3 regions of the Comamonas fluminis genome follow, and region 2 is predicted to be linked to each of the others. Evidence: riboswitches for the same ligand, from Rfam matches in the RefSeq annotation. Region 2 holds a riboswitch; each other region holds the start of a gene.

Region 1 (3,266 bases), 1.9 Mb from region 2:
GCCTGAGCAGTGCCTCGCGCGCAACAGGGTCATCCGCTGAGGCCTGCCAGTCCGCCGCCCGGATCAGGCCCGAGACCTTGACGCCCAGCAGACGGATACGCTTTCCCAGCGGTACGCGCTTGAGGCACTGCCCTGCCGCCTGACGGATTGCCGCCGCATCCTGAACCGGCAGCTGCAAGGTCTGGTCACGCGTGGCAATCTTGAAATCGTCATAGCGCAGCTTGATGCCCACCGTGCGGCCCACATAGCCCTTGTGCTGCAAATCATCGGCCACGCGCTCGCACAGATCGGTGAAGATCGCCCCCAGCTCGGCCTTGTCACGCACGGCGTGCAAGTCACGCTCGAACGTGGTTTCGCGGCTCATGGAAACGGGTTCGCTCTCTGTGACCACTGGCCGCTCATCACGCCCCCAGGCCGACTCATGCAGCCAGTGACCGTAGCTTTTGCCAAACCAGTGCAGCAGCTGCGGCAGGCTTTGCGCCGCCAGATCGCCAATGGTTTCAATGCCCAGATTTTTGAGCTTGGCATCGGCCTTGGGCCCAATGCCGTTGACCTTGCGGCAGGCCAGCGGCCAGATCTGGCTTTGTAGATCTTCTGGCTGCACGATGGAGATGCCATTGGGCTTGTTGAACTCGCTGGCCATCTTGGCCAGCAGCTTGTTGGGCGCCACACCTACCGAGCAGGTCAGCCCTGTGGCCTCAAAAATCGTCTTCTGAATCAGCCGCGCCAGCACGCGCCCGCCTTCACGCTGGCCACCGGGCACGTCGGTAAAGTCGATATAGACCTCATCGACACCCCGGCTCTCCATCAGCGGCGCGATGGAGACAATGATTTCCTTGAAAGCGCGTGAAAAACGCCGGTATTGGGTAAAGTCCACCGGCAGCAAAATCGCCTGCGGGCACAGCTTGGCCGCTTTCATCAGCCCCATGGCCGAGCCCACGCCAAACTGCCGCGCCGGGTAGGTGGCCGTGGTGATCACACCGCGCCCTGTGTAGTCGCGCAGCAGCGGGAAATCGGCCACCGGAATCTCTGACAGCGGCAGCCCCGCATGGCGTGCCAGCAACTCATCATCAAAGCTGCGCCGCCCACCGCCAATGACCACCGGCAAGCCCTTGAGCTGCGGATAGCGCAGCAGTTCCACCGAGGCATAAAACGCATCCATATCCAGATGGGCAATGCGCCGGGGCTTGGTTTCAGGGCTGACGGGAAGATCACTCACGCTGCCGATTTTGCCTGTGCCAGCAAGAGCTGGCTGGCAAGCCAGAAACCGAATCTGTAAGTCTAGGAAACCCGCATAGCCAGCCACGGGCATTCTTCCTACATTCGCCTACAGGCTTTCAGCCCGGTGATATCGAGAGAGACTGCAGCTTGCCAAAGTATGCAGCGCCGAAGGAGCAACCGCCCCGGAAACTCTCAGGCAAAAGGATCGGCATCACTGTTTCACACACTCTGAAGAATGCCCGGATGTCATCGTCCGCCGGGCATACCGAAGGAGCAAGCGATCCTCGCCTCAGGCGGCTCGTGAATCTCTCAGGTCCAGAACAGAGGGGGCGCCCGCTGTGCAATGGTTGCGCAGGGGCTTCCACCCTCTGACGCTTCTGGAATCTGAAACATGAAAACAATCGCCGTCATCGGTGGTGGCATCACGGGCGTCACCACCGCCTACGCTCTGGCTCGCCGCGGTTTTGCCGTCACCCTGTTTGAAAAGCAGCGCTACGCGGCCATGGAGACTTCGTTCGCAAACGGTGGCCAGCTTTCCGCATCAAACGCCGAGGTCTGGACGCACTGGTCCACCATCCTCAAGGGGCTGAAATGGATGCTCAAAAGCGACGCGCCGTTGCTGGTCAATCCCAAACCCAGCTGGCACAAGATTTCGTGGTTCGCACAGTTTCTGGCGGCCATTCCTCAGTACGAGAAAAACACCGTCGAAACCGCACGCCTGGCCATTGCAGCACGCGAGCACCTGTTCACCTGGGCTGAACGTGAAGGCATTGATTTCGACCTGAAAAAGCAAGGCATCCTGCACATCTACCGCGACCGTGCAGGCTTTGAGCACGCGGGTAAAGTCTCGCAGTTGCTGGCACAGGGCGGCCTGGAGCGCCGCGCCGTCACACCCGATGAAATGCATGCGATTGAGCCCACGCTGTCGGGCCAGTTCTACGGCGGATATTTCACCGAGAGCGACTCTACCGGCGACATTCACAAGTTCACCAGCGGCCTGGCCGCCGCCTGCGAACGCATGGGCGTGAAATGCCTGTACGAACAAGAAATCGTGGCCGTGGACAGCAACGGCAAGCGGGCCAGCGTGACCGTGCGCCAGGGCGCAGAAACCGAAACCACCGACTTTGACGCCATGGTCATCTGCGCAGGCACCGCCAGCCGTGCACTGGCCAGCCAGTTGGGTGACAGCGTCAACATCTACCCGGTCAAGGGCTACTCCATCACCGTCAATCTGCGCGATGCGGCCAGCCGCGCGGCAGCCCCCATCGTCAGCCTGCTCGATGATGAAACCAAGCTGGTCACCAGCCGCCTGGGCGACGACCGTTTCCGCGTGGCGGGCACGGCAGAGTTCAATGGCTACAACAGGGACATTCGCTCGGACCGCATTCGCCCGCTGATCGACTGGGTGCAGCAATGCTTTCCCGGCATTGATACCCGCAGCGTCGTGCCATGGGCCGGTCTGCGCCCCATGATGCCCAACCTGATGCCACGCGTGGGCCGGGGCAGCAAGCCCTGCGTCTTCTACAACACCGGCCACGGTCACCTGGGCTGGACCTTGTCTGCCGTCACCGCGGACATGGTGGGCAGCATCGTCATGCAGACGCTGGGCAGCGCCAGCGCTCAGACACGGCTCTCACCGCTGGCCGCGACGGCCATCTGAAGCAGGTCAGAGCGCTACTGATTCAGAAGCTGTTTGCGTATGTATTCATTGGCATTCATAGATAAACCCAACCGAATACGAATGAAGTTGTGCGCAAGCAGCTCTCAAAATCAGAGCTGCAGACAGATCAGCACCAGCCCGGCCATCATCAGCGCCATACCCAGCTTTTCGGGCAAGGAGAGCTTTTCGCTAAAGACGCGGCGCGAGACGATGTAGCTGAAAACTACCTCCACCATGCCCAGCGTGCGCACCGGCGCCGCGCCCTGCATGGCATAGGCCGTGAACCATGCCAGCGACGCGGCAGCCCCCATGCTGCCCGCCACCAGCGAAATGCGCCAGGCTCTGAAGATGGGGCGCAGCCCTTGTTCATTCGTCCTGGCAATCC
Region 2 (3,266 bases):
CTTAAATTTCGCCACTAGAGAGCACTAGCGGTCAAAATCAGGACGTTTTCATACCTCAAACGGGATAATCCATGCGTGATGCACTCGATCTGAATACCGTCCGTGTCTATGTGGCCGTGGTGGATGAGCAGAGCTTTGCGGGTGCATCGCGTCTTTTGGCTATGCCTTCGTCCAATGTCAGCCGCCACGTTGCCGCGCTGGAGCGCAGACTGGGCACACGTCTGCTGGAGCGCAGCACCCGCCACCTGCGCATGACGGAAGCGGGCCGGCTGCTCTACGAACGCGCCAAACCTTTGCTCGACACCTTGCTCGGCACGGAGGAAGAGCTGGGCGCGGTGCAGCGCGAGCTGCGCGGCCCTTTGAAGATGTGCATGCCGGGCGAGGCGCCCAGGCTGCTGGCGCCCATCCTTGCCGAGTTCTGCAGTCTCCACCCCGGGATTGAGCTTGAATGCGACACCCGCATGACCGGTCTGGAAGTGCTGCGAGAAGACGTGGATCTGTCCATCGTCTTCCACCGGGGCCCTCAGGAGGACAGCACTTTCATTACCCGCGAACTGGCCACCCTGCCCAGCATCGTGGTGGCCGTTCCCTCCTTGCTGGCTAAGACTGGTATGCCACGCCATGTGCGCGAGCTGAAATCGCTGCCCTGCATCACCACCCTCAGTGCGCTCAAGGGCCAACCTTGGCAGTTTCAGAACGCTGCGGGCGACATCGTCAAGGTGCCGGTGCGCAGCCGCTACCGCGTCAACAGCGGAGAGCTGGCCGTGGCAGGCGCACGGCAAGGCATAGGCTTTGCGATTGTGGCGGCCAACCCCTGCCAGGAAGACCTTGCTGCGGGCCGATTGCAGGAGGTGCCACTGGACTTGTGCCCCGCCCCCCTGAAATTGCTGGGGGCATATAGCCACCGCCACTCGGTGACTGCGCGTGTGCGGGCACTGCTGGAGTTGATACAGCTGCGGCTGGCGGGATTGGCAAGCTCTCCCGACAAGCAGGCGAAGGCCTGAAAAGAAACCGCCTCCACCGTTGCCACGAAACGAACCAGCCCGACAGCCACACCACATCAACGGTGACCGCTATCAAAACAGATGTTTTCTGCTCCAGCCCTTGGCCAGTTGCATGACTCAGGCCGCTTCAGGCCACGGACTAACCCGAATACCTGTCTGAAACTGGCTAAAATCGCGCTCATCCTGCGGGAGAGCGGAACCCGGCAACGGTTCCCGCCGAAGGCGCAAACTCCCATAATCGCTCAGGCAATAAGTACCGCAGGTGGGCCAGGCAATGGCCCGGATATCGCCAACTGGAGAGCAGTCCGCAATCACAAGTTTGCAGGACTCACCGAAGGGGCAAGCACGCCAGACGCCTTGGCGCACGTGCGCAACTCTCAGGTACAAAGGACAGCGGGAGAGGCAAACCAGACATTCCCGCCGATGTGAGTGGCGGGTCTATTTTCAAAAGCCTCCAAGCGCCGTCATGCTGCCTTCCGTCTCTTTGCTGGATTCGTTCCAGACCTCCAATTTCACCGTCATGCTGGTCATCTATCTGGTGGCCATCACGGCAGAAGCCATGTCTGGCGCGCTGGCGGCTGGCCGTCGCAATATGGACATTTTTGGCGTGGTGGTCATCGCCTTTGTCACCGCCCTGGGCGGCGGCACCATTCGCGACATGGTGCTGGGCCACTACCCGATTGGCTGGACGCAACACCCCGAATATGTGTATCTGGTCATCAGCTTTGGCCTGCTGACCACGGTGATTGCGCGCCATATGGTCAAGCTCAAGCAGGTGTTTTTGCTGCTGGACGCCATGGGCCTGATTGCTTTCTCGCTGATCGGCTGCAACACCGCGCTGGAGCTGGGCTACCCGACCATCGTCGTCATCATGGCGGGCATGATTACCGGCATCAGCGGCGGCATCCTGCGCGATGTGCTGTGCAACCAGGTGCCCGTGGTCTTCCGTCGCGAGCTATATGCCAGCGTCTCGCTCACCGTCTGCCTGATGTTCCTGGGCCTGCGCTATCTGGATGTAAGCTCGAACATCAGCACCGCGATCTGCTTTGCGGGCGGTCTGGCCTTCCGTCTGGCGGCGATTCGCTTTAAATGGCGGCTGCCGGTCTTCTCTTATCAACAACGTTGGGAGTAGACGGCTCCCCCCCTGTGGCGCTGCGCGCCTTCCCCCTGAGGGGGACGGCACCTTCGCCGCGAGCCGGCTCTTGCTCGGTGCCACTGACTTTGGAGTGCGCCAGTTTTTGTGCCACGCCCTCTTTGATGTCGTTTTTTCATGTCTGAAGCTCTTGATCGCCTGCTTGAAGGTATGACCCCGAACGCCCAGCAGTGGCGCGTGCTGGAGACCGACTTTGCTTGCGGCCTGGGCTTTTTGCAGACCTGGGCTGCATGGCAGGCCCGTGCTCAGCGCCCTCGCATGCTGCATTTTGTGGCTTTGCTGGGTCATGCCCCCACTCACGCTGAACTGCAGCAAGCCCTGCCCACCAGTGGCCCACTGCAGCCACTGGGCGAACAATTGGCTGCGCAATGGTGGGGGCTGCTGCCCGGCATTCACCGCCTGTCGTTTGAGCAGGGCCAGGTGCTGCTGACGCTGTATGTGGGTGATACGCAAAACCTGCTGCGCAGGCAGCCACCACTGGCGGCAGATGGCATCCACATGCGCAATGCCGATGACGCCTGCTGGAGCCCCGATGCCCTCAAAAACCTGGCCCGCCACTGCCGCCGGGGCACGCTGCTGACGGCGCCCACGGCAAGCATGGCGCCCGCATTGCGCAAGCTGGGCTTTGAGCTGCAAGGCGATGCAATCCACGCACAACAGCCGCAGGCGCTGCAAGCCCGCTACAACCCCGCCTGGGAGCCGCGCCACCGCGCGGATGGCCTGCCCGCCCCGGTCAATCAGCCCGGCCACTGTCTGGTGCTGGGCGCAGGTCTGGCCGGTGCGGCAGCGGCCGCCAGTCTGGCCCGGCGCGGCTGGCAGGTGACCGTGCTGGACAAGGCGGCCCAGCCCGCAGCCGGTGCGTCCGGCCTGCCTGCGGGTCTGTTTTGCCCCCATGTTTCGCCCGACGACAGTGTTTTATCGCGCCTGTCCAGAAGCGGCGTGCGCACCACGCTACAAACTTTGCAGCACCTCAGCAGCCATGCCAAGCTGCCGACAGCTCAGGACTGGGCGCATATTGGCGTGCTGGAGCATGACCTGAACGAGCCCGCCCATCTGCCCCCGCAATGGCTGGATGTAGGCAATGCAGAGCACAGCATGGGACTGCAATG
Region 3 (3,266 bases), 510 kb from region 2:
ACCCCGCCAGCACCTTGCCGGTGCTGGCATTGACCCCAGCCCAGTTGGTTGCCGCGCCAGAGCGCAGTCTCTATCGCATCGGTCATTCCACCTTGCTGATGAAGCTGCGCGGTGGCTGGTGGATTACCGACCCTGTGTTTGCTGAACGGGCGTCGCCACTATCATTTGCCGGCCCCAGGCGCTTTCATGCGCCGCCGATTGCACTGGCTGACTTGCCGCCGCTGCGCGGAGTGCTGCTGTCACACGACCATTACGACCATCTGGACCATGCCGCGATCAAGGCACTTGCTCCCAAGGTGGAAACCTTTCTCTGCCCGCTGGGTGTGGGCGACCGGCTGGTGAGCTGGGGCGTCAAGACCGAAAAAATCATTCAGCATGACTGGTGGCAGGCCAGTGAGGTCGATGGCCTGCGCTTTACCGCCACGCCCGCCCAGCATTTCTCGGGCCGCAGCCTGAGTGACGGAAACCGCACGCTGTGGTCATCCTGGGTGATTGAGGATTTGCAGAGCAGCCAGCCGCTGCGCGTGTTTTTCAGCGGCGATGGTGGTTACTTTGACGGCTTTACAGAAATTGGCCGCCGCTTCGGGCCGTTTGATCTGACGCTGATGGAAACCGGCGCCTACGACGCGCACTGGCCCTATGTCCATATGCATCCGGCCCAGACCATTCAGGCCCACAAGGATCTTGGCGGGCGCTGGCTGCTGCCCATCCATAACGGCACCTTCAACCTGGCCATGCATGCCTGGTGGGACCCGTTTGAGCAAATTGTTGGGTTAGCCAAAGAAAGCAACGTCGCCATCGCGACCCCCATGATGGGCGAGCGGCTGGACCTGCAGACGCCCCACACAGGATCACCCTGGTGGCGCTCCTGCGTCAACCAATCCTTACCAGCAATGCAGCGGGCCTGACCGACAATGAACGCATGAAGACTTTCTGCGCCCCAAGACATCTCAGCCTTGCCACCCTCGCTGCATCGGCCCTGCTACTCAGCGCCTGTACCACCACACCGCCACCGCCCCAAAAGCCCTGGGCCGAATGCACGCCAGCCAGCCAGATCGATAAACCTGCCGTGGTGCGAACCTACCCACATGCCAAGCTCGATCCTCAGTGGTACCCCGAAGGCGCAAAGTTCACGGTGGTCTATCAGTTTGAAGTGACGCCCGAGGGGAAAATGGGCCGCAAGAACTACAAGCCCGCAGATGCCGACCCGCGCATCATCGCCGCCATTGAGCGCTCGTTCACCCGCTGGCGCTTTAAGCCAGCCATCAGCAATGGCCAGCCTGTCACCACCTGTTTTGAACAGCCTTACGAGCTGATTTTTGAAGATCTGAGCCCCAAGCCAGCGCCGCAAGCACCCGAAAAGAGCTCCTGATTTCGCGCTGAAGCACTATCGGAAACCCGAAATCCGGGTCATTTCAGCGTGAGAAACAGAAGCCTCCCGCTAGAATGGCGCCCGTCAGGAGAGAGTGCCCGCAGCTTCAAGCTGTCCGGTGCCGCCGAAGGCGCAGACAGCCCATCAACGCTGTCAAAACGCTCAGGCAAAAGGACTGACAAGCGCTGACAGGATGAAGTCCTGCAGCGTTCCTTGCTGGAGAGAGATGCCGGACATCGTGACGACATCCACCGAAGGAGCAAACTGCCCGACTTCACTGCGGCGGTGAATCTCTCAGGTAAAGCGGACAGCAAGGCAAGCAAGCCACGCATGAATGCCATGCGCGGCCCCCCTATTTGGTATGAATACCGGAGCGCTTGCCTGTGACTGCTGTCGACAACAACTCTGCCCTGCTGACCACCCCGCTGTTTGCCCTGCACCAGAAGCTGGGTGCCCGCATGGTGCCGTTTGCCGGTTACTCCATGCCCGTACAGTACCCGCAAGGGCTGATGGCCGAGCATCTGCACACCCGCAAGGCTGCAGGCCTGTTCGACGTTTCCCACATGGGTCAGCTGCTGCTGCGCGGGCCTGACGCCGCCGCCGCGCTGGAAAGCCTGATGCCCGTCGATGTGATCGATCTGGGTCTGCACAAGCAGCGCTACGGTCTGCTGCTCAATGAAGAAGGCGGCATTCTGGACGATCTGATGTTCGTCAACCGTGGGGAAGACCTGTTTCTCATCGTCAATGGCGCCTGCAAGGCAGCCGATATCGCCCATATTCAAAAGCATATTGGCACGCGCTGCGAAGTGGTTCCCTTGCCTGATCGCGCCCTGCTTGCGCTGCAAGGTCCACAGGCGGCTTCCGTACTCTCGCGCTTGATCTCAGAAGTCACCTCGCTGGTTTTCATGACCGGCAATCACTTCGACTGGCAAGGCCATGCGCTCTACATCACGCGCAGCGGCTATACCGGCGAAGACGGTTTTGAAATCTCTGTGCCCAACGCCGCCGCTCAAGCACTGGCCGAAGCCCTGCTGGCCCAGCCCGAGGTTGCACCCATTGGTCTGGGCGCGCGCAACTCACTGCGTCTGGAAGCCGGTCTTTGCCTGTATGGCAATGACATCGACACCAGCACCACGCCCGTGGAAGCAGGCCTGAACTGGGCCATGCAAAAAGTGCGCCGCACCGGCGGTGCACGCGAAGGCGGCTTTCCCGGCGCCGACAAGGTGCTGGCCCAGTTGCAAAACCCGCAGCAGCTTGCACACAAGCGCGTGGCCCTGATTGCGCAGGAGCGCATTCCCGTGCGCGAACCGGCGGTGCTGCAAAACCAGGACGGCCAGCAGATTGGCCACATCACCAGCGGCCTGCTCAGCCCCTCGCTGAACCAGCCCATTGCGCTGGCCTATGTGCAGCCCGGCTACGCCGCGCTGGACACCCAGATTTTCGCCATCGTGCGCGGCAAGCCTGTGCCCATGAAAGTGGCGGCCACGCCTTTTGTGCCCACCAACTACTACCGCGGCTAAGCCTGCCCCCGTCAATCAGACAGGCCAGTTTGCCCGGCGACTTGTCAAACAGGGGCCAGAACGCCGCTACAGTGCGCACTGGACCTTTCTCAAACAACTCACTGATTCCCCCGAATCCACCATCTGGAGCCCTCCATGAGCATCAAGTTTTCCAAAGAACACGAATGGATCAACGTCGCTGACACCAATGCCGCCATCGTCGGCATCACCGTCCATGCGCAAGACGCGCTGGGCGATGTGGTTTTTGTCGATCTGCCCGCCGTGGGCACCACCTTCAAGGCTGGCGATGTGGCTGGCGTGGTCGAGTCCGTCAAGGCCGCTGCCGACGTTTACATGCCTGTGACTGGCGAGATCGTCGAAGTCAACGAAAACCT

What was found. A riboswitch is a leader RNA that binds a small molecule or an ion and turns the genes downstream of it on or off. The one in region 2 is predicted to bind glycine.
Region 1: linked by a shared signal. The riboswitch ahead of JDW18_RS05325 (D-amino acid dehydrogenase) and the one ahead of JDW18_RS14090 (trimeric intracellular cation channel family protein) in region 2 are both predicted to bind glycine.
Region 3: linked by a shared signal. The riboswitch ahead of gcvT (glycine cleavage system aminomethyltransferase GcvT) and the one ahead of JDW18_RS14090 (trimeric intracellular cation channel family protein) in region 2 are both predicted to bind glycine.

What each region holds. Positions count from the first base shown of each region.
Region 1 covers NZ_CP066783.1:1,090,021-1,093,286, reverse strand. The annotation lists gene dinB (DNA polymerase IV) at 1-1,162, opposite strand, end outside; glycine riboswitch at 1,343-1,439, shown strand; glycine riboswitch at 1,440-1,555, shown strand; gene JDW18_RS05325 (D-amino acid dehydrogenase) at 1,613-2,881, shown strand; gene JDW18_RS05320 (DMT family transporter) at 2,992-3,266, opposite strand, start outside.
Region 2 covers NZ_CP066783.1:3,013,536-3,016,801, forward strand. The annotation lists gene JDW18_RS14085 (LysR family transcriptional regulator) at 72-1,004, shown strand; glycine riboswitch at 1,181-1,273, shown strand; glycine riboswitch at 1,288-1,408, shown strand; gene JDW18_RS14090 (trimeric intracellular cation channel family protein) at 1,471-2,136, shown strand; gene mnmC1 (FAD-dependent 5-carboxymethylaminomethyl-2-thiouridine(34) oxidoreductase MnmC1) at 2,275-3,266, shown strand, end outside.
Region 3 covers NZ_CP066783.1:2,504,493-2,507,758, forward strand. The annotation lists gene JDW18_RS11820 (MBL fold metallo-hydrolase) at 1-908, shown strand, start outside; gene JDW18_RS11825 (energy transducer TonB) at 923-1,372, shown strand; glycine riboswitch at 1,448-1,560, shown strand; glycine riboswitch at 1,579-1,693, shown strand; gene gcvT (glycine cleavage system aminomethyltransferase GcvT) at 1,756-2,892, shown strand; gene gcvH (glycine cleavage system protein GcvH) at 3,028-3,266, shown strand, end outside.